Regions from separate parts of the Paenibacillus sp. EC2-1 genome, predicted to be linked through region 3. Evidence: riboswitches for the same ligand, from Rfam matches in the RefSeq annotation. Region 3 holds a riboswitch; each other region holds the start of a gene.

Region 1 (11,040 bases), 290 kb from region 3:
TCTTCTGGCTTACTTTCGGCGATGAAATCATCTACACCTGCTTCCCGTGCGATCGTTGCTGCGGTCAGTGGATTATCACCGGTACACATGATCGTCTTGATACCCATTTTCCGCAGCTGATCGAAACGTTCCTTCATGCCGGGCTTCACCGTGTCTTTGAGGTAGATCAGGCCATAGATTCGGTTATCTACCGCCACTGCCAGCGGTGTTCCGCCTTCGGTAGCGATGGCGTCACTCTTGGCGATCAGGTCGGATGGGATCGCTCCGCCTTGAGACTGGACCCAATTCCTCACAGCATCGACTGCGCCTTTTCGGACTTTCATGCCCTCCTTCAGGTTCATGCCGCTCATTCTTGTTTCGGCTTTAAATTCAACGAATTCTGCACCCATTGTTATCGATGGGTCAAATGCAATGCCTTCTTTCTTTATCAGCTCCAGCACCGAACGGCCTTCTGGGGTTTCATCAAGGACCGAGCTAACGGCCGCCCACTTGGCGACAGTGTCAACCGATTCGGATCCAACCGGGATAAACTGGCTTGCCATCCGGTTACCGAATGTAATTGTTCCTGTTTTATCAAGAATCATTGTGTTGATATCGCCCGCAGCTTCAACGGCTTTACCGGACATCGCTAGCACGTTAAACTGTGTTACCCGATCCATACCGGCAATCCCAATAGCAGACAGCAGACCACCGATGGTGGTTGGAATGAGACAGACAAGAAGAGAGATCAGAACAGGAATCGAAAGTTCGATGCCGAGATATTTGGCGATCGGGGCAAGTGTGACAACCACGATTAGGAAGATCAACGTTAGTACGGTCAACAGGGTGTTCAGTGCAATCTCATTAGGTGTTTTTTGCCGGGATGCACCTTCGACGAGTGAAATCATTCGGTCGATGAAGGATTCGCCCGGATCACTGGTGATCCGGACTTTGATCTGATCACTCACGACGCGTGTACCGCCGGTTACGGAGCTGAAATCTCCGCCAGCTTCTTTAATAACCGGGGCAGATTCCCCAGTAATAGCGGATTCATCGACAGATGCGAGACCTGCAATGACCTCGCCATCACCAGGAATCATCTCACCTTGTGAGACGATGACGACATCACCTTTACGTAAATCGGTGGATGGAACGATCCTAGTTCCACCGCCATCTACAACCTTGTTTGCTGTGATCTCTTTTTTGGACTGTTTCAAGGAGTCCGCTTGGGCTTTACCACGCCCTTCGGCAAGGGCCTCGGCGAAGTTCGCGAATAAGACGGTGAAGAGCAGGATCAGGAACACGGTTAGATTAAAGCCGATGCTGTCTTCTGTACCGAAGTATTTAGGAAAGATCGTCATGAGAAGGACGATAAATGTACCGACCTCTACAACGAACATCACGGGATTTTTCATCATCGTGATCGGGTTTAATTTAATGAAGCTATCTTTCAGCGACTTCCGAATCATATCTCCGGTTAATACTGTTGTTCGATTGTTATTCATTAGAATAATCCACCTTTTCTTTTAACGGATCGTTAAATGCTCGGCGATCGGGCCAAGCACAATCACAGGCAGGAATGTCAGTGCCCCGATGATCAGGACTACTGCAATGAGAATAAAGGCGAATAGCCGGTTATCCGTGCGGAAGGTTCCAAGTGTCTCGGGAACCCACTGTTTGCGTAGCAGAGAACCGCCGACGGCCAGAAGGGCAATCATGGAGACATAACGCCCAAAGAGCATGACAAGTCCAGTTGAAATGTTCCAGAATGGTGTGTTATCTGCGAGCCCCTCAAACCCTGAGCCGTTATTAGCTGCCGAGGATGTGTATTCATACAGCACTTGTGAAATGCCGTGGAACCCACCATTTGTAATCCCGGACTGACCGGCATCTGTTATGAGTGCAAGCGCCGTTGGTGCAAGAATGATAAAAGGATGAGCTAGAATGGCGATTGCAATCAGCTTCATTTCTCTTGCCTCAATCTTCCGCCCCAGAAACTCCGGTGTACGTCCGACCATGAGCCCCGCAAGGAATACAGCCAAGATCGCGTACATCATCATGTTCATCAGACCTACACCTTTTCCGCCGAACACGGAATTCAGCATCATGAGCGAGAGCGGTGTAATGCTACCGAGCGGGGTCAGCGTATCGTGCATATTGTTGACGGACCCGGTGGTGGCGGCTGTGGTGACTGTCGTGAATAGAGCAGACTGTGCAACACCAAAACGGACCTCTTTACCTTCCATATTGCCTTGTGAGGCATCGATTCCAAGCTGGTTCATTGCAGGATTTCCGCTCGATTCCGAGACATAGGCAAGCGATAGAAACAAGGTAAACAGAACCATCATGACGGAGAAAATAACCCACCCTTGCTTCCGGTTCTTCGCGAACAAGCCGAACGTGTACGGCAGAGCTGCCGCAATGCACCACATGGATAAGATTTCGATTACATTCGTGAGCGGACTCGGATTCTCAAATGGATGTGAAGAATTCACACCGAAAAATCCACCGCCGTTCGTACCCAGATGTTTGATGGACTCTAGTGCCGCCACCGGACCCACCGATACTTGCTGCTCGGTACCCTCAAGCGTCGTTACGTTAATCGTAGGTTTTAAGGTTTGAGGAACATGCAGAGCAACGAGCAACAGAGCCACAGCAAAAGCTAAGGGGATAAATATTCTTGTATGTGCCTTAACAAAATCCTCGAAGAAGTTACCAATGGTCGTTCCCTTACTCGTAATCGCCCGAATGAATGCGATCGCGACACATAGCCCCGTTGCAGCGGAGGTGAACATCATCATCGTGATGACAGCCATCTGAGAGAAGTAGGACAGTCCTGATTCACCACTATAGTGCTGGAGATTCGTGTTCGTCATAAAGCTGATGATGGTGTTAAATGACAGTGTCGGCTCCATATGATCAACCCCGTTCGGATTGAAAGGAAGCGCCTTTTGCAGCCGTAGGATGAGATACCCAACGGCGACGAGTACGATGTTCGTCATTACAAAGCTAAGGGCATATACTTTCCAAGTCATGCCCTTACGTTCTTTAAGCCCGATTAATCGGTAGATCGGTTTCTCTACCCATGAGAACCATTTATCCGTCCTGCTGGCTTCATCGCGAAATACATGATACACGTAAGTTCCGATTGGTTTAACGAGCAGCACCAGAACTAGAATAACGATGGCAATTTGTATAATGCCCATGATTGATTGCTTCCTCCTTCAATAGCACCCCTAGAATTGTTCCGGGTGAATCAGCGCGTAAATCAAATATAGAAAGATAAAAATCAGCAATAACATAATAATGATCATTCGTTATCTGCCTCCGGTTCATGGACTACGCGTCCACACCAGGATAGAAACAGGGTGAATAGCGTGTAGGTTCCTCCGAGAATGAGCACCATGTACAAATCCTGCATGTAAATCCCTCCAAAACATGTTTAATGAAGTATGGATCAAGGTTAGCTGGTGAGTGATGAAACTAAGAAGGACACATGATGGTTATTGGTATGAATCACAAAGGTAGCGCCAAGTCCTTTATAAATTAATCTGGGATTGCTTGAATGCGTGATGACATAGATTGGATCCGTTGTCCATGTGCGGCATATCCGCAAGTAACGGCAGCATAAATTCAGGCTGCTTTCGAACAGAAACACCTTGCTCACGGAAAAATCCGGTATGATCCAGGTTTGTTCATCGGTGGTATCAATGAAGACGATGTTCTTCGTCCCGATGCTCTCAAGACGATCCCGTTCTGCACGGTTATTCGCGATCGCTGCGAACGGGATTTTATAATAGATGAGCTGGTGGATAAATTCCTCTCCAGCCTTGGTTGGTGCGGATACTAATATCATTTCTTGCCATTCCTCCATGATTTCTCCTCCTAATGGTTAGAAAGAGAAGACAACAAAAAAAGCCACAGGGAAGGAGGATCACTCTTCCCGTGGCTTTAAGATGGCACAGTGAAATACACCGTGCCCTGCACACGACAATCGTTGCCTCTCTCTAAGTAACGCTTACGAGGTTAGCTGACGGATTCGGGCGTGAGAGTCGCCCTACCCATAGGCAGTGATCCTGCCGATGAGATTCACCCCAGAGAGAAATGCATATCTCCCGTTTGGTTCCCCCGTTCCTTTTCCGTTCAAGGACTCAGCGAATAAAAGCATTTGTTCATCTAAAGAAACCACAGAGGGCTAGAGGCCTCTGTGGTCGAGATTACCCGATCACAAGCTTCATCATCCTCTCCTATAAGCAAGCGAATCTATGCAGATTAAGGCATAAATGGCTTAAGCTCTAACGCTTACGAGGTTAGCTGACGGATTCGGGCGGTGAGAGTCGCCCTACCTGCACCTGAAATCCAGTATTTCATTGGATTTAGAAGCAGGATTCACCCCTGGAAGATGCTTCAGGCGGCTCTCACACCACCTTGCACATCTCTTGATTTGGTTCCCCCGATCCCTTACATGACAAGGGCATTCAGCGATTCAAGTGAATTCATTGTTCAATTCATGCTTCGTATCATACTTCTGGCGATTTAGAATGTAAATCGAGGGAGAAGCATGTATTGAGCTGTTTTATAACCAGAAAGGGTGATAAGTGAGTTGAATTCTCATTTATACTGCATGATGCTCTATATTTCTCTGTTTATCTCCCGAAATAAGCAAACTCGCAAGATACTGTGCATTTGGATAGATAATCGATGTAAGGGTGTAATGTACGCGTTTTCACTTGGCATTTTCGTGTGTTTTTTGAAGATATAGACCTGTTATGGATATTTACTTTGGAAGGGACATAACGTATGATTCATCCAACTTCATCCATATGATCTACAAATAGAGTTGTAATCGAACCGATGAAAAGGAGACACGCGTCATGGCTAGAATAATCGAACCTTTGCCAGCGTTAACGGAACCTACATTACAAGAGACAACGATACGTTATATCGAAATTTTTCGTTTTGACTGTGCTTATGCTGAACGGTTTTTACCAAGGAATATAAGTAGCCCGAACTGCGGCTTGCTCAAAATATCTTGCAGTACGGCTTCTGGCTATGCGGAGTATACACTGCCAGAGACAAGAGAGTTCGCGGATCTGGTGCGCTGGTCATCTGTATTTAGGCATTTGAAGGGATTACCTCTGGAGGAAGCTCTGCGAATTGTAGAGCGGCAGGAATGGGGAGCTCTTCGATGTAGACTCGCGGAGTCTGCTCTAACGGATTTATCCTTGAATTTTCAACAGAGCCATGAGCGGAAGCGGTTAGGCAGCTTGCCATTGGAGCGTTCTTTTCTAATGGATTGTTCACGTGCGTATTTTTGGTTCTAATTCATTTATTAAATATATATGGTTAGGTGTTATGAGTGGACTGGTCAATCGGCCCGCGCTCCGGTAACATAGAGGGTAACAAGAGTGTACAAGGAGGAGCTATGCTTCTACAATTCGGGTACTCGCAGTACGAGAGTAAAGTATATGAAACGCTGGTAACGAGCGGTGAGGCGATGGATGCATCAAGTATTGTGAAGCTCTCTGGTGTTCCCAAGGCCAAGATTTATGAGGTGCTTGATCGTCTAGTTGATAAGGGAATCGTGATGGACACCGTATCCGGTAAAAAGCGAACCTATACAGCACTGCCTGTTGAGGCAGTCATTGACAAGCTGACGCATGAGTTTGAAAGTGATATAAAGGAGCTTCGTTCAGCAGGTGTCCGTAAACAGGTTGTGGATGACCAGGTGTGGAGTCTGAAGTCGCACAGCTCCATTCAAGCGTTCTGCAAGCAGATGATTGAGGAAGCACAGGAGTCTGTTCTCGTCTCCATGTGGAGCGACGAATTTAGTGAAATTACGGATCTACTGAACCGTAAAGAACGTGAGGGCGTGCGTGTTGAGGCACTGGTGACGGGGAGTGATCACCCTGATGTTAACTTGTCGAAGTTATATGTTCTGAACCCTACCGCAGATCACGATAAGTTAGAGAGATTTATGCTTCTTGTGATCGATACGAAGCAGCTGCTGTTCGCAGGTGTGGAGCAGGGGAGCTGGCAAGCAATCCGGACGCAGGCACAGCCCTTTGTGAAGGTATTTGCTGAGTTTTTCTATCATGATATGGCGCTGACGGCGTTCAGCCGTAAATATCCGGAAGAGATGTTTAAGGACGAGGAGATTAAGTCTCTGTTGCTCCGACTTCGATATTAGATATATACGAAGAAGCCCCTGGCTGCATAGGCCGGGGGCTTTCATGTGTATGACAGAAAAGTCTAACAAACATTGTCATTATTAACTTGAATACTATGACGAAGCCGAGACGGTCTGTTCTTTCTTGCCTGTGGAATTGCGGGTCAGTGAGAAGGCAGCTACGCCAAAGGCAACGGCGGCAATCGTACCTCCCACCCAAGGGTTGTTAGCAACCGAGCTTTGGGCAATAACCGCACTACCGATCATGGAACCAAGTGCAATCCCCAAGTGGAACATAGAAGAGTTCAGGCTCAGCTGAGTCTCTGCATTGTCTGGAGCCAGCTGAAGCAGATAAGCTTGCTGTGCTGGAGAAAGCGCCCAGCTGAGCCCGCTCCATAGCATCATGGCGATGAGGAACACCCAGAATGAGACTTGTGCGGTCAGCATGACGACAAACATGGATATGGAGAAACAAGCCACAATGGTGAGAATGGAGCGTTTTGTACCGAATCGATCGGCTATAAAGCCACCTGCTCCTCCACCAACTACAGCAGCTATGCCGAACAGGAAGTACACGACACTCATCGTACTGGAGCTGACGTGAAATGTAGACTGCACATAAGGCTGCAGGTATCCATATAAGGTCAGGTGACCGGTCAGCATCAGGAATGCGATCAGTTGTGCACTAATGATCTTGCTGTTCTTTAACAGAGCAAGCTGTTCACGTAGAGGGACGACGGGCTTCGGAGCTACACGATTTGTGAATAAGGCAATACCAATCATGGCTAATAGGCTAAGCAGTGCAATAGCGATGAATGGAGCACGCCAGCCGTACGCATTACCAATAACGATTCCAAGTGGTACGCCAAGCACAAGTGATCCACTGATACCCATATAAATAATTCCGATTGCTCGTCCCTTATGCGATTCTGGCACAAGTGAAGCTGCCATTGAGATGGACAATACAACGATGACGGAACCGCTCATAGCAGATAACGCACGAGCTACGATGATGGCTGCATAACTTGAGGTGAACGCTACGATCAGGTTACTGACCATAAAGACAGCCATTGTATACAAATAGAGCTTTTTCCGCTCCATTTTTGCAGTCAAATTGATGAGGATTGGACCTGATAAAGCGAAAGAAACTGAAAAAATGGTGATAAACTGACCTGCCGAACTGATCGATATGTGGAGATCATCAGCAATAAGATTGAGGATACCTCCAACAATCAGTTCCACCATGCCAACAACAAACGCGGCTATGGCCAGTATATATACTCGAAAATTCAAACCGACACATCCTTATCTCATAAAGTATTACATTTAAGTTACTACCATTATAGTAACCTGATCTATTAGGCGCAACACTTTTTGAGTTGGATTGAAGTATTTTCCTTTTCGTCGATTTAAAGTCATAACGAGTAATAGCCTGTCTTATTACATCATGGTAATATTTGAATGATTGATTTGGAGCGGCATGAGAACGCTGCTTTTAAGAACATAAGCTGGAGGTGGGTTTGTGAATATGGACAGGCCACAGACGGTCATGCGCGATCATATTCTCTTTCCGGACATGTCTTTTCCATTCACGGTTTCGACGACAGAGGGCGTGAGTCCCGGATTTCAACGCCTACATTGGCATCAAACCTTAGAGATGAATTACATCCGAAGAGGAAGCGGCTATTATCTCATCAATGGGATGAAGATACCGTTTCAGGAAGGTGATCTTCTTTTTATTAATAGTAACGATTTACACCGGGCTTTCGAGACGGAAGATCTGGTGATGGATATTATGATGTTTGATCCTTCACTTCTGGCCATTGATCTGAAGTATGACCCGGATTTGATGCGTCCATTTCGTGAGGCGGGTGTACATCTCAGCCATGTCATTACGCATGGTGAGCCTGTAACACCACAGCTAGTTCAGCTATTCTGCAGAATAATGGAAGAGTACCGCATGCAGGGAGAAGGCTTTATGAGCTTAATTCGAGCAGATCTCATCCGTTTTCTTGCGCTTACGAACCGATATTTGCATGAAGTACCACAGCAGATGGTTCCACTCCCTATGAAGCATCGCGGCATGCATGTTCTTAGAGATGTACTCCACACGATGGAGCTGAATCTGGGTTATGGGTGGACGTTGAATGAATTGGCTGATCTTGCCCACTTGAGCCCTTCGCGGTTTAGTGCGCTGTTTCAACAGGCTGTAGGGACTTCTCCACTCAATTATTTGATTCAGTTAAGATTGACTAAGGCAGTGCATTTGCTGGAGACGACGGATTTGAAGATTATTGGTATTGCCGACGAATGCGGGTTTCGTAATTTATCTAATTTCAACCGACTCTTTAAGCAGCATACGGGCTTGTCACCTAGTGAGTTAAGAGAACGGTCTTAAAAATAATGATTTTATATATGACAGTAAGATAGTATCAGTTCTTACTTGTATAGCAGTAGTGTGAGCCCTCCTAAAGGATTATTCTGAACATATAGTAAACGTTTAATCCTGCGATTGCGCGATTGTTGCGAAAGGGAGGAAGTTCATGAGAAAGTACCTGGGCGTAGATGCTGGAGGGAGCAAGACGCATGCTGTTGTCGTGGATGAGCGAGGTAGTGTGCTGGGTAAAGGGATATCTGGTAACGGTAACCATCAGATTGACCGTGAAGTAGCAGAGCGTAATATCACTGCTGCTTGTGAAGCTGCATTGCTTGAGGCTGGAATTAGGAAGGAAGAGCTTAACTTCGCTTATTTCGGATTAGCGGGAGCGGATCGAGAAGCGGATTATGAGATACTTCGTCCCATGATTGGAAGTATGGGTTACCCAAGGCACGAAATTGCCTGTGATACGATGATTGGCATGCGTGCTGGCACAGACCGCTCCTATGGTGCAGCAATCATCTGTGGAACTGGATTTAATAGTGCAGCTCGGAATAAGGATGGCGAGGAACTGCAATACGGTGGTTTTGGCTTTAAGTATGGAGATGGATACGCGGGTGGATCTGGACTAGCGCTACTAGCATTCCGGTCTGTTATAAGGGCGTGGGATGGCCGAGGTCCCCAAACCTTGCTAACTTCTATGGTGCTTGAACACACGGGATACACTTCTGTTGAAACTTTGTACGAGGATGTTCTGTATGGTAAGACCTCGGTCCCATCTAGCCTGGTGAAGACATTGCTTGAAGCGGCTGAAGCGGGCGATACCGTAGCGGTATCTATTCTTGAGACTGAGGGCGAGGAGCTGGCTAACGCCGTATGTACTTTGATTGAGCGTCTAGGAATGGAGAATGATGCGTTTGATATCGTCTACATTGGAAGCGTTTTAAACAAAGGTAGAAGTTCGATTCTTACCAATGCCATTGAACGAATTGTAGCGAAGCGAGCACCTCGTGCTAGATGCGTTCATCTGAATGCGGACCCTGTGGCTGGTGCTTTGCTAAGTGCGATGGATGCGGATGGTCAAGTCATTGACGCAGAGACCGAGAGTAGACTGAAATCACTATCTTTCTAAGCGACCTGATATCACTTAGTTCATATAACATCTTATGGAGGCGATTGAAGTGACACAAGCACATGGACTCAAAATCACAGTCATCGGTGGAGGTTCCTCATACACCCCAGAAATTGTGGAAGGATTTATTCGCAACTATGATCAAATGCCGATCAGAGAATTGTGGTTCGTTGACATTGAGGAAGGTCAGCATAAGCTGGACATCGTAGGTAACCTTGCTAAACGTATGATTGAGAAATCGGGACTTCCGATTGAAGTACATCTGACGCTTGACCGCAGACGAGCGATTGAAGGCGCAGATTTCGTGACAACTCAGATGCGTGTCGGCTTACTGGCTGCTCGTAAGCTAGATGAGCATATTCCAATTCAGCACGGAGTCATTGGACAGGAGACAACAGGTCCAGGGGGCATGATGAAGGCGCTGCGTACGGTTCCGGTTATTCTGGATATTTGCCGTGATATCGAGGAACTCGCTCCGAATGCATGGATGCTGAATTTCACGAATCCGGCAGGTATTGTGACGGAAGCGGTGCTGAAGCACAGTAAGGTTCGTTCAGTTGGCTTGTGTAACTCTCCAATTAACGTCCAGAAGTTCTTAGCTGCAGAGTATCAGGTGCCTGAGAAAGACGTGCTGCCAGAGTTCGTAGGTATTAACCATCTGCACTGGGTAACCTCGGCGCTCGTTCGTGGTGAGGAGAAGCTACCGGAATTGCTGGATGGCGGAAAAAGCTACACAGCCAAAAACGTTCCAACCCTCGGCTGGGACGCAGACTTCATAAAATCGTTAGGTGCGATTCCAACTTATTATTTGAAATACTTTTACATGACAGACAAAATGTTTGCAGATATGAAGACCTCACTGGATAAGGAGGGCACTCGTGCAGACGTCGTAAGTCGTGTGGAAGAGGAATTATTCGAGCTGTATCAAGATGTGAATCTTGACGTGAAGCCGAAGCAGTTGGAGCAGCGTGGAGGGGCTTTTTATTCTGAGGCCGCGGTGAATCTGATGAACTCCATTTATAACGACAAACGTGATATTCAGACGTTGAACGTGGCGAATGGCAATACCTTTGACTTCTTGCCAGCGGACGCTAGCATTGAGGTAAACTGCGTAGTGACAGGACAAGGACCGATTGTGCTTTCACCTCAGCACGTGCCAGAGCATGTGAAGGGATTAATGCATGCAGTAAAAGTATATGAGAAGTTAACGATTGATGCGGCTGTAACCGGTGACCGTGGAATTGCACTTCAGGCACTCGTTCACCATCCGCTTGTTCCGTCTGTAGATGTAGCCAAAAAAGTTCTGGATGAGCTGCTGGAAGCACACAAAGCGTATCTGCCCGCATTTTTCAAATAAATGATTCATTATGAAGACAACTTAGT
Region 2 (11,040 bases), 2.6 Mb from region 3:
GGATAACCTATGGCGTAGTGGGTATTTAACAGTCGCACTTATTCAATTAGCTTTGGTGGTGTTATTGTTTATTACACTCCCTTTATGGAGATGCATGGAGAAAGTCCAGGGTCAGAAAGCTATCGATGAACCAGGGATTTCAGATCATCCACATGACGTTAACTCTTCTGAACAACCCTTGCGAATGAAAGGTGTTAAGCTTACTTTAATGACATTCCTATTCTATTCCGGAGCAGAGGCAACAGTGGGGCTATGGGGGAGCAGTTTTCTTGTAAGCATTAAGGATTTACCTGCAGGAGTAGCTGCGCAATGGATATCTATGTATTATGGTGGCATAACCGTAGGGCGTTTTATTACAGGATTTGTTACTTTAAAAGTGAGTAACCGTGTTCTAATTCGTAGTGGACTGCTAATTGCTCTGGTTGGAGGATTACTACTTATTTTGCCTGTGCCAACCTTATTTTCGCTGATTGGATTTATGTTGATTGGTTTAGGCTTCGCGCCTATCTATCCTTGCATGCTTCATGATACTCCGGCTCGTTTTGGTAAGGTACAAACACAGAAGCTCATGGGTTATCAGATGGCGGTTGCTTACACTGGAACAACAATTCTACCTTCCATGCTTGGATGGATTGCAGCGGAGACAACGATCGCAATCTTGCCATCGTTTATAGCTATATATATCCTCCTTATGTTATTTGGTTCCGAACGTGTCAATCGGATTATGAACCGACGGTCTAGACAAGACATATCGAATGGATTTAGTCACAATTGAACAACTTATTTGAGGATAATAAAAAAAGTTACAGGCTAAGATGCACGCTCTTGTGTAGCTTGGCCTTTTTCATTTTTCGACATTAGCATCAGGTCGGTTTCAATACTTTAAACATACCTCTTAAATGCCTGCTATATAGCGAAAAACACGCGGTTTATAAGAGTTATCATACAACGCTTTGTTCCAGTTACAGACAAAAAAGTTAATCTATTTGAAGTCGTTAATTCATTCATATTTACATGGAAATCATCAAAATAATCGCATGTATGCGTTTGACATTTCAAAACGATGCCTTTATTATGGACTCACGCTTAGTTTTCAGATGAAATATCTGGAAAGCGGGGGAACCAGTTTTTTAGGGGCGAGTCACATGAATCCATGTGTAGGGTACCATCTTACCCGAGTCCGTCAGCTAACCTCGTCAGCAGTGGATGGGTCTTTTATACATAATGAATTTTCATAACAAAGGCCCTGTATTCATTTACAATAGGGGCCTTTGTCTTTATTTTGACCCCCTGCTGGCGGAGCTATGTCTTGATCCCCTGTTTGGAGGTCTTTTTCTGTTCGAAAAGACTGGTATGTGTACTTCCGTATATGAATTGCACATCTTTGAGAATTAAAAATGCAGTGGGGTTGGAAGGAGGAAGGTGGATGAATCTGCGGCATGGAGTTTTCTGATCCAAGCTATCGGTTCAGGAAATCCTCAAAGTTTAAAAACCAAGTTAAAATATTGAAATACTAGGATTATTAGCTGTGCCAATTTGAAAATTTAAAAGAAAAAGGGAAAGGTAGTGAAGAGTTTTGAAGAAAGTTGTTGTTCTTGTTATGTCTTTGGTATTAACGATATCCCTAGCGGCTTGTGGTGAGAAAGGGAGCACACTAGATGAAGCTGTTAAGAAAGGATACATCACCGTAGGGTTTGCGAATGAGAAGCCTTATGCATACAAAGAAGCTGATGGGACGCTGACAGGCGAAGCTGTAGAAATTGCACGGGTTATTCTTGAGCGTCTAGGTGTGAAGGAAATGAGAGGAGAGTTAACTGAATTTGGATCTTTAGTTGCGGGTTTGCAGGCTGAACGATTTGACCTCATAACCGCGGGGATGTTTGTTAATCCGAACCGTTGTTCCGCTGTTTTATTCGCAAATCCAGAGTATAGCATCGGAGAGGCGCTTGCTGTTAAAGAAGGGAACCCCCATCAACTCGCCAGTTATGAGGACGTCGCTAATAACGGGGATGCAAAAGTTGCCGTAATGACGGGTGCCGTTGAAATTGAATACTTAGAAAAATCAGGTATCCCGGCTGATCGTATTATCCAAGTGCCAGATCAAGCTTCAGCTATAAGCGCACTGCAAGCGGATAGAGTGCAGGCCATTACCATGACCGGCCCTTCACTTCAAGCGATGCTTGATTCAGCCAATGATGAAAAAATAGAGCGTGTCGCAGATTTTAAGCAGCCTAGTGTTGATGGTGAAAGTGTACGTGGTTATGGTGCGACAGCATTCCGACAAGCGGATACAGAATTTCAAGAGAAATATAATGCGGAGCTTCAAAAAATGAAAGAATCAGGCGAGTTGCTCGAAATATTACAAAAGTTTGGATTTACAGAGGATGAGCTTCCAGGCGATATGACAGCAGATACGCTCTGCGGAGAATAACATGCCGAATTCATGGATTGATTTTCTGCCTTCGTTGTTGAAAGGAGCGGAAATCACCGTGTTGGTTGCTTTTTTCTCATCCATATTAGCAATCATCGTGTCATTTATAGCGGGTTTACTCCGGTTATCTAAGCTCTGGATATTACGCACACTTTCTGCTGTTTATGTAGAGGTCTTTCGCGGGACTTCGTTATTAGTTCAGTTATTTTGGTTATACTTTGCACTTCCGTTTATTGGTATTGAGCTTCCCAAAATATTAGCAGCAATTCTTGCCATTGGACTTAACTTTGGGGCATATGGCTCGGAAATTGTTCGAAGCGCAGTGCTTGCCGTTCCTAAAGGACAGACTGAAGCAGCCATTGCCCTGAATATGAAGCCTTGGCAAAGATTGTGGCATATCGTCTTGCCTCAAGCTACACTCCAAATGCTTCCCTCGTTCGGTAATCAGCTGGTGGAGTTGATTAAATCAACTTCACTTGTCTATTTCATTACGATGGCAGATCTCACTTATCAGGCGATGGTGCTTCGAAATAATTATATCTCTTTTACCACCGAGATCTTAGTACTGCTACTGTTGATGTACTTTGTGATAGCTACGCTTGTTTCAATGGCTGTTCGTTTGCTTGAACGGAAATTGACGTCGGGGAGGCTATAACAAATGTGGAATTGGGAATATGTATTTGATATTTTACCGCAGTTACTAAGTGCATTAAAGATGACGGTCTGGATTACGCTCTGTGCCTTCGTGCTTGCATTAATCGTTGGATTGCTGCTCGCGCTTTTGACGCGAAGCCCGATTAAGATCCTATCGCTAGTAACGAAAGGAATCATTGAGTTTATCCGAAACACACCACTGCTAGTTCAAGTGTTCTTTCTGTATTACAGCCTGCCGTTATTGACTGGCGTTTCGATTCCTGCATTCTATACGGGAGTCATTGCACTCGGTCTTCATTACAGCACATATCTTTCAGAGGTATATCGTTCTGGCATTGAAGCAGTCCCGCAGGGGCAATGGGAGGCTGCGAAAGCACTGAATTATACGAAAGCTCAAACTTGGAAGACCATTATATTACCGCAGGCGATTCCACCGATCGTGCCCGTGCTTGGGAATTATCTGATCGTTATGTTTAAAGAGACACCGATTCTTTGTGCCATTACGTTAGTTGAACTTATGCTGACTGCTAAGAATATTGTGTCGTTATCTTTTCGGGCCTTTGAACCGTATACACTCGTTGGCATATTGTTCTTTATCATCAGTTATATCGCTTCCTTACTCGTACAACAGTTAGAGAAGCGAATGAATGTACAAAGAGGAAGATAAGGAGGGATGTATATGAACTCAGTATTTGAACGAGAGGAGACAGAAGCCTCGGTTCTGCAACATGAGATAGAAGCAATATCAGATACATCACCTATCGTGAAATATACAGGTGTAACCAAGACTTTTGGAAGTGTGGAAGTATTGAAAGGTATTGATCTGGAGATGCAGCCTGGAGAAAAGGTTGCTGTTATCGGCCCAAGTGGTTCAGGTAAAACAACGATGGGACGCATGTTGATGACACTTGAAGAACCATCTAGTGGAACGATTGAAGTGGACGGGGAACTTCTGTGGCATATGGAGCATAAAGGAGAACTTGTTCGAGCAAATGAGAAGCATCTGCACCGGATGCGTTGTAACGTCGGGATGGTGTTTCAGCATTTTAATCTTTTTCCCCATATGAATGTCATGCGCAATGTGACTGAGGCTCCACGCAAAGTGCTTGGCTTAAGCAAAGAAGAAGCTGATGAACGTGCAATCACCATGCTTACGAAGGTTGGTCTAGCAGATAAGCTCAAGATGTTCCCCTCGAAGCTATCTGGTGGGCAAAAGCAACGTGTTGCTATTGCTAGAGCGCTGGTCATGCGACCAAAGGTCATGGTATTTGATGAAGTGACATCGGCTCTGGATCCAGAGCTCGTAGGTGAGGTGCTAGAGGTCATTCGCGAAATTGCCGAAGAAGGGGAGATGGCAATGATGTTGATTACGCATGAGATGGATTTTGCTAAAGAAATTGCTGATCGTGTCATATTTGGTGCTGAGGGGAAAATTGTGGAACAGGGAACGCCAGAGGAGATTTTTGATAACCCACAAAGTGATAGGCTTCAGAGTTTTCTGCAGCGTTTCCGAGCTTCGGGGAACTAGTATGATCATAGATCTCGTTCGTTCATAGAAAGGTGGCTACATGGATGACAGTGAATACAGGAACTGAAATCAACTACCGTAAACCGGAGGCAAAAGACGGTTCACGCGTATGGGAGCTAATACGTGATACAGGTACACTCGATCTTAACTCCCCTTATTGTTACATGTTACTTGGAGACTACTTCTGTGATACCTGCATCATTGCTGAGCAAGGGGGAGAGATCATTGGATATATTTCTGCATTCCGTTCTCCGCGTAATCCAGACACATTATTTGTGTGGCAGGTTGCCGTAGCGGGTACACATCGTCGTAAAGGAATAGCTAGCACGATGCTGACTTGTCTTTTGAAACAAAAAGCATGTCATGGTGTGCGCTTTATTGAAGCAACCATTTCACCTTCGAATATGGCTTCTCGTCGATTATTCCTAAGCTTTGCTGAAGATAAATCCATACCAAGCACTGTTACAGTGGGCTATGGAGCGGAACTGTTCCCAGGCGATACGAGTCATGAAGATGAACCACGGTTTGTCATAGGCCCATTCTTTAACCAAATGTAATTAAGTGGAGGGATAGTATGAATAATCAACTTTTGGAAATGCCTGAACTTACTGTGTTTAACGATCTTGAATCCGAAGTTAGAAGTTACTGCCGAAGCTTCCAGACGGTATTTGAAAAAGCAAAAAATGCGAAACTGTGGGACCGAAATGGAAACGAATACATTGATTTCTTCGCTGGAGCAGGTGCACTGAACTACGGTCACAATAATGAGAAGATACGTGGGAAGTTAGTGGATTATATGATGCAAGACGGTGTTACTCATAGTCTGGATATGGCAACCGAGGCGAAAGAAACATTTCTAACTCAATTTCAAGAAGTGATCTTAAAGCCGCGTGGTTGGAACCATAAAGTAATGTTCCCTGGACCTACGGGTACCAATGCTGTAGAAGCAGCTTTAAAGATTGCAAGAAAAGTAACGGGGCGTTCAACCATACTATCGTTCACCAATGCATTTCATGGGATGTCTCTTGGATCACTTGCTGTGACCGGGAATTCTTTCAAGCGCGAAGGTGCAGGTATTGCACTAAGTCATTCCGTGTTCATGCCTTATGATGGCTATTATGGCAATCAGGTAGATACACTTCCACTTATCAAGAAACTCCTTGATGATCCTGGAAGCGGGGTCCCCCTACCGGCAGCTGTTATTGTTGAAGCTGTGCAAGGTGAGGGGGGCTTGAATGCTGCACGGCTAGATTGGCTTAAGGGCCTTGAACAACTCTGTAAGGAAAGAGAGATTTTGCTTATTTTGGATGATATCCAGATGGGCTGTGGTAGAACAGGGCCGTTCTTTAGCTTTGATGATGCAGATATTGAACCTGATATTATCTGTTTATCCAAGTCTATTGGAGGCTTTGGACTTCCCATGGCGATTACACTATTGAAGCCAGAGATCGATATTTGGGAACCCGGGGAGCATAATGGGACTTTTCGAGGCAATAATCTTGGATTTGTCGCTGCTGCTGAGGCCCTAAATTACTGGAAGACCGAGGATCTCCAACAGGATGTGGAAATTAGAGCGAATCATATTCGCAAAGTTCTAGACAATATATCGGTGAATTACCCAGAGTTCAGTGGTGAGGTTCGCGGCAGGGGTTTAATTCAGGGATTTGCTTTTGAAAAACCGGAACTCGCTGGAAGACTTTCAGAAATCGCTTTTGATCACGGGCTGATTATGGAAACATCAGGTCCACATAGTGAAGTAGCCAAAATCATGCCACCCCTGACGATAGAAATAGATACTTTAACAGATGGTCTTGGCATATTGAAGCGTAGTCTAGAACAATTATCTGCAGAGGAGAGAAGATTATGATTGTTAAGCATTTAGAAGAAATTGTTCATACGAAAGATGATATCGATACAAAGACATGGAACTCTAGAAGATTGCTTTTGACCAAGGATAGAATGGGATTCTCCTTGAACGACACGCTAATTAAAGCCGGAACAGAGACACTAATCTGGTATAAGAATCATGTAGAGGCTGTGTATTGTATTGAAGGAGAAGGAGAAATCGAAATTGTTGGTGGTGAGACATATCAGATATCTCCTGGAATGATGTATGCCCTAGATGGACACGAAAAGCACTATCTTAGAGCCCGCTCTCAAATGCGAATGGTATGTGTGTTTAATCCACCGCTTACGGGTGCTGAAGTTCATGATGAAGAGGGAACTTATCCAATACTTAATCCGATTTCTATATCAGAGTAAAAGGGGAGATGAAGATGAGTAAGAATCATGTATCCATACTTCAAGAAAAAGAGGTAGACGTCTATCCTTCAAGAATTCATGCGAAACCAGAAATACTAAAAAGACAAGACCCTGTTGTTCATTCAGAATGGACTGAAAATGCATCCTTAACGAAAGAACAATCTGATTTCTATGATCAGAAGGGATACTTATTCTTAGAAGATTTCTTCAATCAAGAAGAGCTTAACCATTATCAGAAAGAAGCTAGAGATTTACAAATTACGGCTAGGGAATCTCAGAGTGATCGAATTATTAGGGAGCCCGGAGGCAGTGAGGTTCGTTCCGTTTTTGCAATACATGAGTCGAATCCTATATTTAACAAACTTTCGCAAGATCCGAAACTGCTCGGAATCATAGAGTATCTGCTTGGGAGCGAGACTTACATTCATCAATCTCGCATTAATTATAAGCCGGGCTTCACTGGCAAGGAGTTCTACTGGCATTCAGACTTTGAAACTTGGCATGTAGAGGATGGTATGCCTCGAATGAGAGCCTTAAGTTGTTCCATCGCTCTGGAAGATAATTTTCATTATAACGGACCACTAATGGTAGTGCCTGGGTCACACAAAGAGTATGTTTCTTGTGTAGGTAAGACACCTGACAACCATTTTAAAGACTCCTTGCGCAAGCAAGAATATGGAGTTCCAGATCATGAAAATCTCACTCGTATGGTGAAAGAAGGTGGAATAGATACACCTGTAGGTAAAGCAGGCTCCATCGTAATATTTGATTGTAATATTATGCATGGTTCAAACAGCAATATTACGCCAATGCCGCGAAGTAATATATTTATGGTATATAACAGTGTGGAGAATCAACTAGTGCAGCCCTATTCTGGTCAACAACCAAGACCTGATTATATTGCAAATCGTGATGCGAAAAAATAGAAATTCCAGAAAGGTAGGTCTCTTAATTAAGAGATCTACCTTTTTTTAGTACATCTTATGCTCGTTTAAATATCTTCATTCGAGGTTACAAAGAGAAGAGCTACAGTATTAGATAGGTTAAGTTTCACCTATATACTTACACAACGAGATGGAGGTATTCACGATGAAAGATCATGATCATTACACGATGCAAGATCCAGTGTCGCAATATCCCAAAGCAACGAATGAATGGAAACAGAAGCAGCCAGAGCCAGGATTACAGAAGGAAATGATGCCTGTGCCCGATTCAGGGGAGACAAGCTATCATGGATCGGGGCGTCTTGCTGGACGCAAAGCCGTCGTTACAGGGGCTGATAGTGGGATTGGACGTGCTGTAGCCATTGCTTACGCCCGTGAAGGTGCTGATATTCTGCTCTCCTATCTTCCGGAGGAAGAGGCAGATGCCAAGGAAGTAGTCAAGCTTATAGAAGAAACAGGACGAAAAGCTAATGCGATGCCAGGCGATTTACAAGATGAGCAATACTGTGAACAGTTGATTACATCTGCTGTTGAGAAGCTAGGCGGAATTGATATTCTTGCGAACGTTGCCGGGAAGCAGCAGTATGTAGAGGATATCGCTGACCTAACGACAGAACAGTTCGATGCAACGTTCAAATCGAATGTGTATTCTATGTTCTGGTTATGTAAGGCTGCTGTAAAGCATATGAAGCCAGGAAGCTCGATCATTAATACTTCATCCATCCAGGCTTACAAGCCTTCGCCAATCCTTCTTGACTATGCAACAACGAAAGCGGCGATTAATACCTTTAGCAAAGCACTGGCACAGCAAGTTGCTAGCAAAGGTATTCGAGTAAACATTGTGGCACCTGGTCCGGTATGGACCCCGCTGCAAGTGGCGGGTGGACAGCCAACGGAAAAGCTTGCGGAATTTGGCTCGAATACCCCACTTGGTCGTGCAGGTCAGCCTGTGGAGATGGCTCCGGCATATGTCTTCTTAGCTAGTCAGGAATCAAGTTATATTAGTGGAGAAACCCTTAACGCTAATGGGGGTACCCCGTCACCTTAGTATTCTGCTCTAAGATGATCTCGCAGCACATATATCAAAAAAATAATGAACAAGCGATGCAGATGGTTGCATCGCTTGTTTTTTCGTATCCTCATTCCTTCGCCTTCCAAAATCTATTTAGTTGAGGTTTGATTGGTTGTCTTTACGAACTCATTGATTCTTGCCCGAAGTTGTTCGTGATCATTAAAGCTGTAATACATCCGAGTCGCAGTTGTCTGCGCATTACCGAAGAAGAATCGTTCGAATTGAGTTTGTCGACCGCCAAAAGCACTTGCTCCAAGTTCCCAGGCTAGTCTGAACAAAGCAACTCGATCCCATGCTTCCGAGTCTGCTCCTTTTAAATATTGTTTCAGGTAGGGACCTGTTTGCGAAATGAAATCAAATTCTGAAGGGATCATAATGAGTCCACTTGACCCAAGAACCGTAATCATTTCAACCATCTCAGGATATAGTTTAGGAAAGAGAATGCTTGATGCTAATAAGGGGCTAGAAGCAGGTACTAGATAACCGAATTCATCTTGAAATGATGCTGTCTCGGATGCGAGTCTTAGAGCTTTAAACGTCTCTAGATAGGAGATGATTTTTGAACTATTCGCAATCATTTGTGGTTCTAATGCAACATTCTGCTCGTCGGCTAGAGATTCCATTAATCCGAGCAAGAATTCAGTTTTTGCGATATATCGAGTTGTAATTTGGTGAGCAATATGTGTGTGGAAATGGCTTTCCGTAAATAATCGACTGCAATACGATTCATCACCATAATAAAATATCCGATCATGCGGAACAAGAACACGATCAAATATGACGAGTGTATCCATCTCCTCGTATTTTGCACTTAATGGATGATCGTATGGAGAAGAAGATCCGTAACTTTCGCGGCATATAAATGTCATTCCCTCGAGATCATTGGGCACTGCAAATGCAAATGCGAATGGGTTTTCATCTTCAAAGATGGCAGGCGAAGGAGTCGGAAATACTAACATTTCTTCACAAGTAGCTCCTTGGGTAGCCATCATAAAAGCACCAGACACCACCATACCTTCATCATTTATTTCGATGACTTTGGCTGCAATGGAATCTTCGGTTGAATCAACCTGACCTGATACTTTACTTGCATAAGGCTGGATAAATGCATGTGATAGTGTGATGTCATGATCTCGACAATAAGCATAATAATTTCTAAGGTTCCTCGCATAATCGGGGTTATGTTCTTCAAGAATATCTGCAGCAGTATATAGAGACATGATTGCAGTATTCATGTAATCCGGTGAACGTCCTAAAAAGCCATGATGCTTCGTTGACCATAATTCCATCATAATTCTGCGTCTTTCTAGATCCTGTTTGGTTTTTGGCGGGAGAAAAGATAACCCAACCAGCTCACCCGTATCTGGTGATGGATAGGTCATCAGCTTCACATATTGTTCATCACATTGCATATCATAAAGATCGGCCTGTGTTTGCATGAGGCCTTGAAATGCAGGATGCTGAGACAAAGGACCCTTGATGCGATCCCCTTTATACCATATATTGATGTTTTGTCGATCAATCCGTTCGATATATTGCTTACCTGTTTTCATAGGCACGATCTTCACCTCTTTGTAGAATCATGTTCAAACCTGTTCTCTGTTAATCTTAATGTACGTATGCTAATGACCCTCAGTACTTTGTCCATAGGGTATGTTGAAAAATGTGTGGTTGTACCTTATCAGCAATAAAAAGGGATTTTAATGATTCATACCCAAGATAAGAGATCGTTACCATAACTTACTTGATGTAGTAGAGTGATGGGCACGCTATACTATATTTCTAGAGGTCAAGGCACGATCTTCGTAGCCTTTTCTTCTTCTCCTTATTGGCCAGTAAACGTACGGGTAACGTCCTGGCCACACAATGAAAAAGGACCAGAGCGGTGCTCCTATCACCGCTTCTGGTCCTTTTGTGTTTTATCCTTCTTTTTCAAGAAACGACTTGATTGATTTGACGTATATAGATATGAACATGATTCGATGTCATGAAATTAGAGGATTCTCTTTTTATAAAGTAGTGCATACATGTTTAACAAAAACAAAAGTCGAGGTAATTCATCTATGAATGTGGAATTTACGGAACAAGCGGATGCAAGTTATAGGCAAGCTGAACAGAAGGCTACTGCGTATTTCGCATCGCTGCAGCA
Region 3 (11,040 bases):
AAACATTTTTGTGCGCATTCAAGAGATGGAATCACAGATGGGACACATGCACAGTGAACTGGGTGAACTAAAGCTGGTCATCAAGGAATTGCTGGAAGACAACCATCGTCTCAGCCTTGAAAATGAACAGCTCCGGAAAGTTTTTAAGAGGGAAGTTCAGTCGGCAGAATCGGAAACGACATCGCCACACAAGCAGCCTCAACTTGTTAAGAATGAGGAAAGCGTGGAGGATGTTGTCGGGGAAGGATATGATAACCTCGCCCGACTGTATCATGAAGGCTTTCATATCTGCAATGTCTACTATGGACACTTGCGAACAGAAGGGGATTGCCTCTTCTGCCTGTCCTTTTTGAACAAGTAAGAAACCGTAGGAGAAAACCGCCTACGGTTTTTTTCTGAAGAGATATAGATGTATACCATTATAGTAAAGTGTAAACTTATCTGGCATTCTAATATCAGGAGCGGTTGCAGTCATGAGATCAGGACGCAGCCGTTTCTGCCATTTATAATATTAAGCGGGTAAAGGGTTGGGATGATGAAACAAGAAGTACTTTTACACAGTTCAGAGCGAATTGATGATCTTCTGACACAAGATATAGGTATTATTCAGAGTGATGAGGTATTTAGCTTTTCTATGGATGCTGTATTGCTGGCACGCTTTGCGAGCATTCCACGGCGGGGACGTATTCTCGATATGTGTACGGGTAACGGTGTGGTTCCTTTGCTGCTTACTACACGTACTGAGGCGGTCATTGAAGGGATCGAAATTCAGCCAAGGTTAGCCGATATGGCGAGACGAAGTGTAGTGATGAATGATTTACAGGATCGGGTCGTCATTCGAGAGGGAGACCTGAGGGAATTATACTTGGAAACAGGATACGGTGTATATGATGCGATAACCGTTAATCCACCTTATATGCCCCTGAACGGCAGTGATATTAAGCTCAATCAACACCAAGCGATTGCAAGACATGAGATTCACTGCACGCTTGAAGAGGTTATTCAGTCAGGATCAAGACTACTTCGTCCGGGTGGCAAGCTAAGCATGGTCCATAAACCGCTGCGTCTTGCAGAAATTATCAGTCTCATGCAAAAATACCGCTTGGAGCCCAAGATTATTCGTTTTGTCCATCCTAGACTTCATATGGAGGCCAATATGGTACTCATTGAATGTATTAAGGATGGTAAACCAGAGGTTCGTTTGCAACCACCATTGATTGTTTATGACGATGAAGGCAACTACTGTAAAGAGATGATGGAAGTTTATTACGGAACAAGTGAGGGAAAATCATGAACCTGACCTGTCAAAATAGCTTTGCTGTTCGTAAGGAGGGGGAACCTGGATCCTTGTATCTGGTTGCAACTCCGATTGGGAATTTAGAGGATATGACTTACCGTGCTGTACGTATGCTCCAGGAGTGTGACATTATCGCTGCAGAGGATACACGACAGACGCGTAAACTACTGACTCACTTTGAAATTCAGCCTAAGCAATTGTTTAGTTACCATGAGCATAATAAGGGAGCAAGCGGGCCTGAAATTATACGCTATATAATAGAAGGAAAAAATGTAGCCATCGTGAGCGATGCGGGTCTACCGGCCATTTCTGACCCTGGATCAGACCTTGTTAGACTTGCTATTGCAGAGGGTATCTCGGTGATTCCGATTCCGGGAGCGAATGCTGCTCTTTCAGGTCTCATTGCCTCGGGCTTGTCGACCGAACGTTTTACGTTTGTAGGATTTTTACCTAGGGATAAGAAGGATATTATTGCTCAATTGTCTTCTTTCCAAGCCGCACAAGGTACGTTATTGTTCTATGAATCCCCCCACAGGGTAAAGAAAACATTAGAGATCATGCAAGAAGCACTTGGAGATCGCCAGATCGCTCTCGCACGCGAATTAACCAAGAGGTATGAGGAGTTTGTAAGAGGATCAATTCCGCAATGTTTGGATTGGCTAGAAGAACATCCACCACTTGGTGAGTACGTAATTGTGGTTGAAGGAGCAAGTAAAGAAGAAGAACTACGAGAACAAAACTCTTGGTGGCAGGAACTAACACTTGAAGAACATGTGAAGCATTATGAAGACAGTGGAATAAGCCGAAAAGATGCGATGAAAAAAACGGCGTCCGATCGGGGAGTCTCCAAACGTGATATTTATAATTCTTTGTTAGATAAATAACAAAAAAATACCTTCCTTCGGCTGGGTTCAAGCCGAGGAAGGCATCAAGGAGATATGAAAAAGGTTAGAATTAACAATTTGATTAAAACTATTATATACTATGTTTCTTAATTTGTCACAGGTGATGGAATTTCAGAGATACATTCGTTACAAACAATTTTACCTTTGAAGTAAGTTACATTCTCTGCGTTACCACAGAAGATGCAAGCAGGCTCATATTTCTTGAGCATAATGCGCTCACCATCAACGTAGATTTCCAAGGCGTCTTTCTCACCAATTCCTAGTGTACGGCGGAGTTCAATTGGAATAACGACCCGTCCTAGTTCGTCTACCTTTCTTACAATACCTGTTGATTTCATCATAACTGATTGATGCCCCTCTCGCCATAATTTAAAAAAGTCATAATTCGACATTGTTCTATGTTTTATGTTATTTATAGTACCAACGATTCCCAAATCAGTCAACCTATAATTTTGAAAATAAGAAACTTATTTACGAAATTATAGTGAACAAAACCCTCTATTTTACTAGGAAAATGTAAAATGTAGTAGTTTAATTGACTTCGTTTTACTCATATCGATTTGGAAAACACCTTTTTACTTAGTTCGACATCATTCGACATTATATATCAAAAGTAGTGGTAAAGCGATGAATTGGTAGTTTAGGAAAAGGAGATGAAGGACCATGCATTTGCCAATTAGCGAGGAAAAAGTGTTTAAAGATCCCGTTCATAACTATATTCATGTTCAGGACGACATCATTTGGCGGTTGATTAATACACCTGAATTTCAGCGGCTTCGTCGGGTAAGGCAACTTGGAACTTCCTTCCTTACATTTCATGGAGCTGAGCATAGTCGATTTTCACACTCACTTGGTGTATATGAAATAACGAGAAGAATCATTTCTCAATTTGAACGAAGTGGTTATCCGGATTGGCCGAAGGAAGAGCGTCTACTGACATTATGTGCGGCACTGCTTCATGACATAGGCCATGGACCTTTTTCTCATTCTATAGAAGAGGCATTCCATATGAACCACGAGGATTGGACTTGTCGTATTGTTCTTGGAGATACAAATGTGAACAGCGTTTTACGTGAAGTGGACTCTGAATTCCCGAAAAGAGTAGCCTCTGTTATTAACAAGACATATGAAAAGCCTATTGTTATTAATCTCGTTACAAGTCCCCTTGATGCAGATCGCATGGATTACTTGCTACGAGATGCTTATTATACCGGCGTTAATTATGGAACTATTGATATAGACCGGATACTGCGTATGCTTCGTCCGTATCGTGATCGAGTGGTTGTAAAAGAATCAGGCATGCATGCTGTAGAGGATTATCTGATGTCCAGATATCAGATGTATTGGCAGGTATATTTTCATCCCGTTACACGGAGCTCTGAAATTATTTTGCGGCAAATATTCAAGAGAGCAAAGGAGCTATATCAAGAAGGATTTACTTTTAAATTTATGGTAGATCCACTTCCTTCTTTATTTGAAGGTGATATCACTGTCGGTCAGTATTTGCGTTTAGACGAGGCTTTGATACAGACAAGTTTTCTACAGTGGACTGAGGAGAAGGATGAGCTTCTGAGTGATTTATGCGGTCGTTTTATGAATCGTCGTCTCTATAAATATGTAGAAATCGACACGATTGATATGGAGACCATCGACGGGATCCGCCAAGCCTTTCAAGAAGCGGGATTAAACCCGAAATATGACTTTGAGATTGATTATCCAACCGATCTTCCTTATGATGAATTCCATTCAGGCTCGCCTGAGAGTGATAAACAGATTCTGCTGCTAGATAAACATGACCATGTACGGGAGATTTCTGAAGTATCAGATATTGTACGTTCCATTAGTGGAATCCATCGTGGACGCTACCGCTTGTATTTTCCTGAGGATAAGGTAAGACCTGTACTAAACACGTTGCCTAAAGATATCGCTTCTGTGTTTGAGCAAATTAAATAATCAGCATCAACAGAATAGTAGATAATAAATACCAGCAGTTCTTTGAGCTGGTCTGCGACATGAGAGGAGATTATATCATAATGTTATTCGACACACATACACATCTAGATGCCCCTGAATTCGACGAAGATCGCGAGGAGGTTATAGGACGTGCGCTTGAAGCTGGCGTAACCCGTATGATTAATATTGGTTTTAATCGAGAGACGATCCCTACCACCATGAAATTAGCGGAAACTTATGATTTTATTTATGCTGCTGTAGGTTGGCACCCTGTAGATGCAATTACGATGAAAGACGGAGATTTAGAATGGATCGCCTCCCTTTGCCACCATGAGAAAGTCGTGGCTATCGGTGAAATTGGCCTGGATTATCATTGGGATACCTCACCTAAGGAAGTTCAGCACCAGGTTCTTCGTCGTCAGATTGGACTTGCTCGAGAACTGAGTATGCCGATAGTAATTCATAATCGGGACGCGCATGAAGATATCGTGAAGATTTTGAAAGAAGAAAAAGCATCTGAGGTCGGAGGGGTGATGCACTCATTTTCCGGCAGCTGGGAAACAGCCAAGTTGTGTCTTGATATGGGCTTTCATCTTTCATTCGGGGGACCCATTACGTTCAAGAATGCAAGACAGCCCAAAGAGGTCCTAGCACAGGTTCCATTGGACCGATTGCTCATCGAAACCGACTCTCCATATTTGACACCACATCCGTTTCGCGGGAAGCGAAATGAGTCTGCACACGTCCGTCTTGTAGCAGAGGTGGCAGCTGACATAAAAGGGTTGTCTCTGGAAGAATTAGGTTTAATTACAACCAGAAATGCTATGGAACGATTTGGAATTATTTGAAATCGAGAGTAAAATGGACGAAAAACAGAGCATTAGCGACCAATTAAAGTTTTTTAATCAAAAAAGGCGACTATATTACAATATTTTAACCTTTTACCTGAAAAAATGTGGTTGATTGTTGCTTTACAACCTGTATCGAAACAGGATATCATCTTTTCAGTGATAGGAAGCTGATCGAAATTGAACAGCTGAATATTTTATGAACCGTCTCGCTTAATCTCCAAGTAAATTTGGAGAACGGGGGAACCGATACATGGATAGCTGGCAGAGATGCAAAGCTGAACTGTATGTGATTTCTTTTTGGGTCTTTGGGGTGAATTTGAGGGCAGCCGCCATGAGCGGATGACTTGAGATAGGGCGTCTCTCTTACGTCCGAACCCGACAGCTAACTCCGTAAGCGCAAGTAAGAGGGGCAAACTCGTGCATACCATTTCCAGATTGTAGACATCAGGAAGCCACGAAAGAGTCTCTATAACTCTTTCTTTGGCTTTCTTTTATTTTAGAATATTGGAGAGGGTGCCGTCATACTGTTGGTAAACAGGAGGTGACGGTTGTGTGGACGGGAAGACGGGGAATAACGCAGAGTGTAGATAGATAGCAGAGCACTCTGTGAGACAATTTGCTATAGTCGCGTCAAATGCAATCATGCGTTACCTAGACGGCGGGGCTATGAAGGAGGATGACATAGTGGGCATTTTTCAACACGAAGAGACCCATGAATCACAATCATCCAGCATGTCTTACGCATTACGATGGAAGCATGAGAATTTGCGTCAACTAATGCTGGCCGCCATTGGCGCCATCGCAATTACATTGCTCGTTATGCTGGTTGCTCACAATCGGGCGGGCAAAGAGATTCAACTTGTGGTTGATGGCCGAATAACCACAGTAGAAACCCATGGAGCTTTGCTGCATGAAGTGCTGGATGAGCAAGCTATTTCCCTGACTCCTCAGGATGAGGTTTCTATGCCGTTAAATGGTGTACTCCAAGATGGAGACCGTATTATTATCAAACGCGCAATACCGGTTACGGTTAACGCAGACGGCAAACAAAATATAATATTTACTACCCAAGATACGGTTGGAAATGTACTCAAAGAAACGGGTATTTCAATCAAGGGCGAAGATACAGTGAAACCTTCTCTAGATACAAAACTTGTCGGTCAAGAGGAAATCAGAGTCGTGCGCGTCACGAAACAAACTGTTAAACAGACTGAGAATCGTGCTTTCCGAGTGATTAAGACGGCAGACCCTTCTTTGGAAAAAGGAGATAACCGTGTATTGCAGAGTGGAGCGCCAGGCATTGTGGTCCACCACATTGAGAAGGTATACGAGGATGGGAAGTTTATCTCGAAGAAGGTTATTAAGAAAGAAGTACAGCGGAAGACGAAGGATAAAATTATTGCAGTTGGAACGAAAAAGGTTGTAGTGCCTGAGAAACCAGTTGTGGAAACTGTATCTGCACAAGCAGATAAAGCAACTGTATCCAGAACGGCTGCTGCACCATCCCAAGCGAAGTCAGCAACTAAATCGGTAGCCACCAAGGAAAAAGCGAATAATGTGGTGTCTAGAGCCGGTGTTGATTTCGAATATAAAAAGGTATTAAATAACGTTTCGATGACAGCATATTCTGCTGAAGAGAGTGGCATCGGTACCCGCACTGCTTCTGGTACTCGTGTAACGGAAGGGCGTACCATTGCAGTGGATCCGAATGTGATTCCGATCGGCTGGTGGGTATATATTGAGGGCGTTGGCTTCCGCCGTGCTGAAGATACAGGTGGTGCCATCAAGGGTAACAAAATCGATGTGTACTATGATTCACTTAAGGCGGCACTTAATTTTGGACGCAAGAGCGGTCGCACGGTTTATGTGATCGGTCCAGTTAAGCCGGAGCTTAACTAACGCATGATTTTCGTTTTACAACGCCATGCTAATGCTATACTATTTAATTAATATGAATGTGATGCTAAGAAGAGGATGATTTATCCTCTTCTTTTGTTTTGGGAAGGAAGAACGTACGAATGATCAAAGAAGTGATTGTCGTGGAAGGCCGGGATGATACGGTTGCCATCAAACGGGCAGTAGAGGCAGACACGATTGAAACCGGGGGATCGGCCATTAACAGCCGTATACTGAAACGAATTGCGCTAGCACAGGAGCGGCGCGGAGTTATTATCTTAACGGATCCCGATCATGCAGGTGAGCGAATTCGCAAGATCATTGATACCAAGGTTCCTGGATGCAAACACGCTTTTATCCCAGAGGCAGACGCAACACGCCGAGGAGACATTGGGGTTGAGAATGCTTCGCCGGAAGCAATCCGCCATGCCCTTGAACGCGTGCATACGTCGTTTGAGGGATCAGAGAGCCTAATTGGTCTTGATGACTTACTTGAAGCGGGTCTAATTGTGCATCCTCAGGCTGCTGCCAGACGGATGATCATGGGCAATCTGCTTGGTATTGGGTATTGTAATGGCAAACAGTTTCACAAGCGTCTAGCCATGTTTCAAATATCACGCGAAGAATTTGCATCAGCGCTTGCCCAGCTGGAAGAGGGAGGTACGGAAATATGACACGTATTGAGGAGATTTCAACCCCGAGAAGAACGAAGGAGATTATTTCGCGCCATGGTTTTTCTTTTAAGAAGAGCTTAGGCCAGAATTTTCTTATCGATCAAAATATACTGTACAAAATTGTAGAGGCTGCTGGCCTGGATAAGGATAAAGGAGCGCTAGAAATCGGACCAGGGATTGGTGCTCTAACAGAGAAGCTTGCACAGACTGCAGGAGCGGTTACAGCCGTAGAGATCGATCAGAGGCTTATACCGATCCTTAAGGAGGTTCTAGAACCCTATTCGAATGTACGTGTGCATCATGGAGATGTGCTTAAAGTGGATCTGCAAGAGTTATTCCGCGAGCATTTTGACGGTGTATCTAAGGTAAGTGTTGTAGCGAACCTGCCGTACTATGTTACGACTCCAATTCTGATGAAGCTGCTCGAAGAGAAATTACCACTGGAGAATATCGTGGTTATGATTCAAAAAGAAGTTGCTGTACGTATGGCAGCTTCGCCAGGAAGCAAAGACTATGGTAGTCTGAGCATCGCTGTTCAGTATTATAGTGAGCCGAAGCTTGTATGTACGGTTCCTCATACCGTATTTATTCCTCAGCCGAATGTAGAGTCTGCTGTGATTCGTCTGCAGGTTCGGGAGAACCCTCCAGTTGAGGTTGATGATGAGGCTCATTTCTTTGAGGTGGTACAGGCCTCATTTGCTCAGCGTCGTAAGACGATTGCTAACAACCTGAAGAGTCGCTTTTTCCCAGGAGAGGGACGTGAGCGTTTGGAACAGCTATTACAGGAGGCTGAAATTGAGCCATCTAGACGTGGTGAGACACTTAGTATTGAGGAGTACGCTCGTCTTAGCCGTGTGCTGCTTAGCGCGGGTATACGTTAATAGACAGATGAAGTATGGCAAGGCGCAGCTATAGGCTGCGTCTTTTTTATTTGGAGCTTTCTTGGATATTTTGCAAAGGTATACGAACCAATCGATACAGATGCCCATACGATGGAGGTAGGGGTGATATTGTGATGAATTTTGGAGACTTGGTCATTCGTAGATCGTACGGCGGCGATGTCACGTTCCGAGTGGAAGGTGTGCAGCAGAACACAGCCATCATCAAAGGAACGGACTTTCGGCTGCTGGCCGACGCGCCCCTTGGGGACCTGGTACAAGTGCCGCATCCTACGATGAGCGAACGGACGAAACAGGCGCAAATTAAAGCGAATGAGTCGTTAACCCGCCTGCAAAAATACCGCCAGGAGCAAAGCGAAAGGCGTCTGGCCGATTTAAGAAGTGAATGGGGATCCGGTGAGAAGGGCTATTTTGACGTTCCCGGCAAGGTGTTGCATCTTGATGGAGATCCCCTTTACTTAAAAAAGAGCCTTAGCTTATACAATCAGCTTCGGGTTCCAGCTGAAGGTCACTATATCCACGAGTCGACCATGGCGGAAGCTCTGTACCGCATGTTGCCGCGTGTTCGTCCAGATATTGTTGTTATTACTGGGCATGATGGTGTCTTGAAAAGAAATCAATCTCGTGACCTATATAGCCTGGACAGCTATAAAAATTCTCAGAACTTTGTTCAAGCAATCCAAGTAGCAAGGCAGTATGAACGAAATTTAGATACGCTTGTTGTTGTGGCAGGAGCATGCCAATCTCATTTTGAGGCGCTATTACAGGCAGGGGCTAATTTTGCAAGCTCACCAGGACGTGTGCTCATTCATGCGCTTGATCCCGTTTATGTTGCTGCTAAAGCGGCGTATACATCCGTTCGTGAAACAGTCAACATGAATGACGTGCTACACAATACGATAAGTGGCAGTCAGGGCGTGGGCGGTATTGAGACCCGTGGGACTTATCGAATTGGGTTGCCGCGTCTAAATGACCTATCTACGCTGAAAGTGACTCCATCGGTTAGCTAAATACAGTGTTCAAGCTCACTTTCGCAGAAGTGGAAAAAAGAGTATCTAAAAAAACCCCTGTATTAGGGGTTTTTTAGGTTTAAGTTAGACATACTACAAACGAAAAGCATCAGTTATTTGTCAGCGTGGTTATAAAGAGGACAAGCTGTGATAAATTGAGCAAAATGTACATATTTGTTGTCGGTTTTGCGCATAATAACGGATCTACGCTCGACATTTAAATGTTCAAAAAAAATTCGTTGACAAGATATTTTTGATGCTGATATAATTAATGGTTTTGATTTGACATTGACTTGGTAAATTGGTATAATGGACAAGGAAAGAGGTGGTCGTCGACAATGGCTAAAAATGCGCTGTTGGAAATCAAACGCAGTTTGGATGCTCATCTTGGGCAAAAAATTACGCTGCGGGCAAACGGTGGTCGCCGTAAGACCGTTGAGCGTACTGGTGTTTTGGAAGAAACGTACCCTTCTGTTTTCATTGTAAAGTTAGATCAAGATCAGCAAACCTTTAAACGAGTGTCTTATAGTTATGCAGATGTGTTAACCGAGACGGTGGAAATCATGGTGTTAGACGAAGACTGCCAATTGCGTATAACCTATATCAAGTCATAACTTTATGTAATGCAGAACAGCGTCCGTCATGCGGGTGCTGTTTTTTGTTGCCATGAAGATAAAGAATGAGGAGCCGGGCTTTATGTACATAATAAAGGGGAACCAAAGCCATCATCACTATTATTCAATAGGAGGCAAGCATACACATGAGCCGAAGAAGACGGAGTATGATGTCAGAAGAACTAAAGACCGAGCTGGCCAAAGAGCTAGGGTTCTATGATACGGTGCAGAAGGAAGGCTGGGGCGGGATCAAAGCAAGTGATGCGGGCAACATGGTTAAAAAGGCAATAGAGCTTGCAGAACGAGCAGCACGCCAATCTGATCGTTAATCTTAAGCATTATGAGGGACTTCCGCAGCTAGGAGGTCCCTTCCTTATATTTCATACGTTTTTTCATAAATTTTTCGGATAAATATGCGTATGGAAAAATGACTTCATGACGCCTGTTTGATAATATAAAGTCATTAGAAGTTTTTTCTGTAATGTGTTAAGTTGTGCTTATGGGAAAAGCTAAGGATAGGTGAACCTTCTTGAAAATATACGAAAAAGCGCCTGCAAAGATAAATTTAATGCTTGATGTACTTCATAAGAGGCCTGACGGTTTTCACGAAGTGGAGATGGTCATGACAATGATCGATTTGGCTGATCGACTAGAGATGTCAGAACAGCCAAGAGATACGATCATCATTACGAGTCAGGCGGGTTATATTCCTCTCGATGAGAAGAACCTGGCTTTTCAGGCGGCTAGGCTAATCAAGGAACGGTATGACGTTCGTCAGGGTGTACATATTCATCTGGACAAAAAAATCCCGGTTGCTGCTGGCCTAGCTGGTGGAAGCAGCGATGCAGCTGCTACTCTCCGTGGGCTAAACCGGCTCTGGAATCTGAATATTCCTCTTGCAGAGCTTCTGTCACTGGGGGCTGAATTAGGTTCAGATGTTC

Evidence for each region. Region 3 has a riboswitch for cyclic di-AMP ahead of ACK8P5_RS00155 (ubiquitin-like domain-containing protein). Riboswitches for the same ligand answer to the same signal wherever they lie in the genome.
Region 1: it holds a riboswitch for cyclic di-AMP, as region 3 does, so the genes downstream of both, ACK8P5_RS24465 (hypothetical protein) here and ACK8P5_RS00155 (ubiquitin-like domain-containing protein) in region 3, are expected to answer to the same signal.
Region 2: it holds a riboswitch for cyclic di-AMP, as region 3 does, so the genes downstream of both, ehuB (ectoine/hydroxyectoine ABC transporter substrate-binding protein EhuB) here and ACK8P5_RS00155 (ubiquitin-like domain-containing protein) in region 3, are expected to answer to the same signal.

Annotation. Positions count from the first base shown of each region.
Region 1 covers NZ_CP186006.1:5,208,055-5,219,094, reverse strand. Annotated here, with positions in the region: gene kdpB (potassium-transporting ATPase subunit KdpB) at 1-1,484, opposite strand, end outside; gene kdpA (potassium-transporting ATPase subunit KdpA) at 1,506-3,185, opposite strand; gene ACK8P5_RS24470 (potassium-transporting ATPase subunit F) at 3,216-3,281, opposite strand; gene ACK8P5_RS24465 (hypothetical protein) at 3,443-3,853, opposite strand; cyclic di-AMP (ydaO/yuaA leader) riboswitch at 3,980-4,146, opposite strand; cyclic di-AMP (ydaO/yuaA leader) riboswitch at 4,264-4,473, opposite strand; gene ACK8P5_RS24460 (hypothetical protein) at 4,854-5,303, shown strand; gene ACK8P5_RS24455 (TrmB family transcriptional regulator) at 5,405-6,169, shown strand; gene ACK8P5_RS24450 (MFS transporter) at 6,263-7,441, opposite strand; gene ACK8P5_RS24445 (helix-turn-helix domain-containing protein) at 7,677-8,546, shown strand; gene ACK8P5_RS24440 (N-acetylglucosamine kinase) at 8,692-9,657, shown strand; gene ACK8P5_RS24435 (6-phospho-beta-glucosidase) at 9,707-11,014, shown strand.
Region 2 covers NZ_CP186006.1:2,934,081-2,945,120, reverse strand. Annotated here, with positions in the region: gene ACK8P5_RS13880 (MFS transporter) at 1-775, shown strand, start outside; cyclic di-AMP (ydaO/yuaA leader) riboswitch at 1,074-1,217, shown strand; gene ehuB (ectoine/hydroxyectoine ABC transporter substrate-binding protein EhuB) at 1,577-2,431, shown strand; gene ehuC (ectoine/hydroxyectoine ABC transporter permease subunit EhuC) at 2,433-3,086, shown strand; gene ehuD (ectoine/hydroxyectoine ABC transporter permease subunit EhuD) at 3,090-3,752, shown strand; gene ehuA (ectoine/hydroxyectoine ABC transporter ATP-binding protein EhuA) at 3,765-4,613, shown strand; gene ectA (diaminobutyrate acetyltransferase) at 4,658-5,170, shown strand; gene ectB (diaminobutyrate--2-oxoglutarate transaminase) at 5,188-6,480, shown strand; gene ACK8P5_RS13845 (ectoine synthase) at 6,477-6,875, shown strand; gene thpD (ectoine hydroxylase) at 6,890-7,801, shown strand; gene ACK8P5_RS13835 (SDR family oxidoreductase) at 7,965-8,867, shown strand; gene ACK8P5_RS13830 (4-hydroxyphenylacetate 3-hydroxylase family protein) at 8,981-10,450, opposite strand; gene ACK8P5_RS13825 (polyprenyl synthetase family protein) at 10,955-11,040, shown strand, end outside.
Region 3 covers NZ_CP186006.1:30,039-41,078, forward strand. Annotated here, with positions in the region: gene yabA (DNA replication initiation control protein YabA) at 1-361, shown strand, start outside; gene ACK8P5_RS00130 (tRNA1(Val) (adenine(37)-N6)-methyltransferase) at 533-1,294, shown strand; gene rsmI (16S rRNA (cytidine(1402)-2'-O)-methyltransferase) at 1,291-2,181, shown strand; gene ACK8P5_RS00140 (AbrB/MazE/SpoVT family DNA-binding domain-containing protein) at 2,289-2,543, opposite strand; gene ACK8P5_RS00145 (HD domain-containing protein) at 2,866-4,155, shown strand; gene ACK8P5_RS00150 (TatD family hydrolase) at 4,236-5,003, shown strand; cyclic di-AMP (ydaO/yuaA leader) riboswitch at 5,204-5,418, shown strand; gene ACK8P5_RS00155 (ubiquitin-like domain-containing protein) at 5,691-6,905, shown strand; gene rnmV (ribonuclease M5) at 7,025-7,576, shown strand; gene rsmA (16S rRNA (adenine(1518)-N(6)/adenine(1519)-N(6))-dimethyltransferase RsmA) at 7,573-8,457, shown strand; gene yabG (sporulation peptidase YabG) at 8,592-9,485, shown strand; gene veg (biofilm formation stimulator Veg) at 9,824-10,099, shown strand; gene ACK8P5_RS00180 (small, acid-soluble spore protein, alpha/beta type) at 10,246-10,428, shown strand; gene ispE (4-(cytidine 5'-diphospho)-2-C-methyl-D-erythritol kinase) at 10,629-11,040, shown strand, end outside.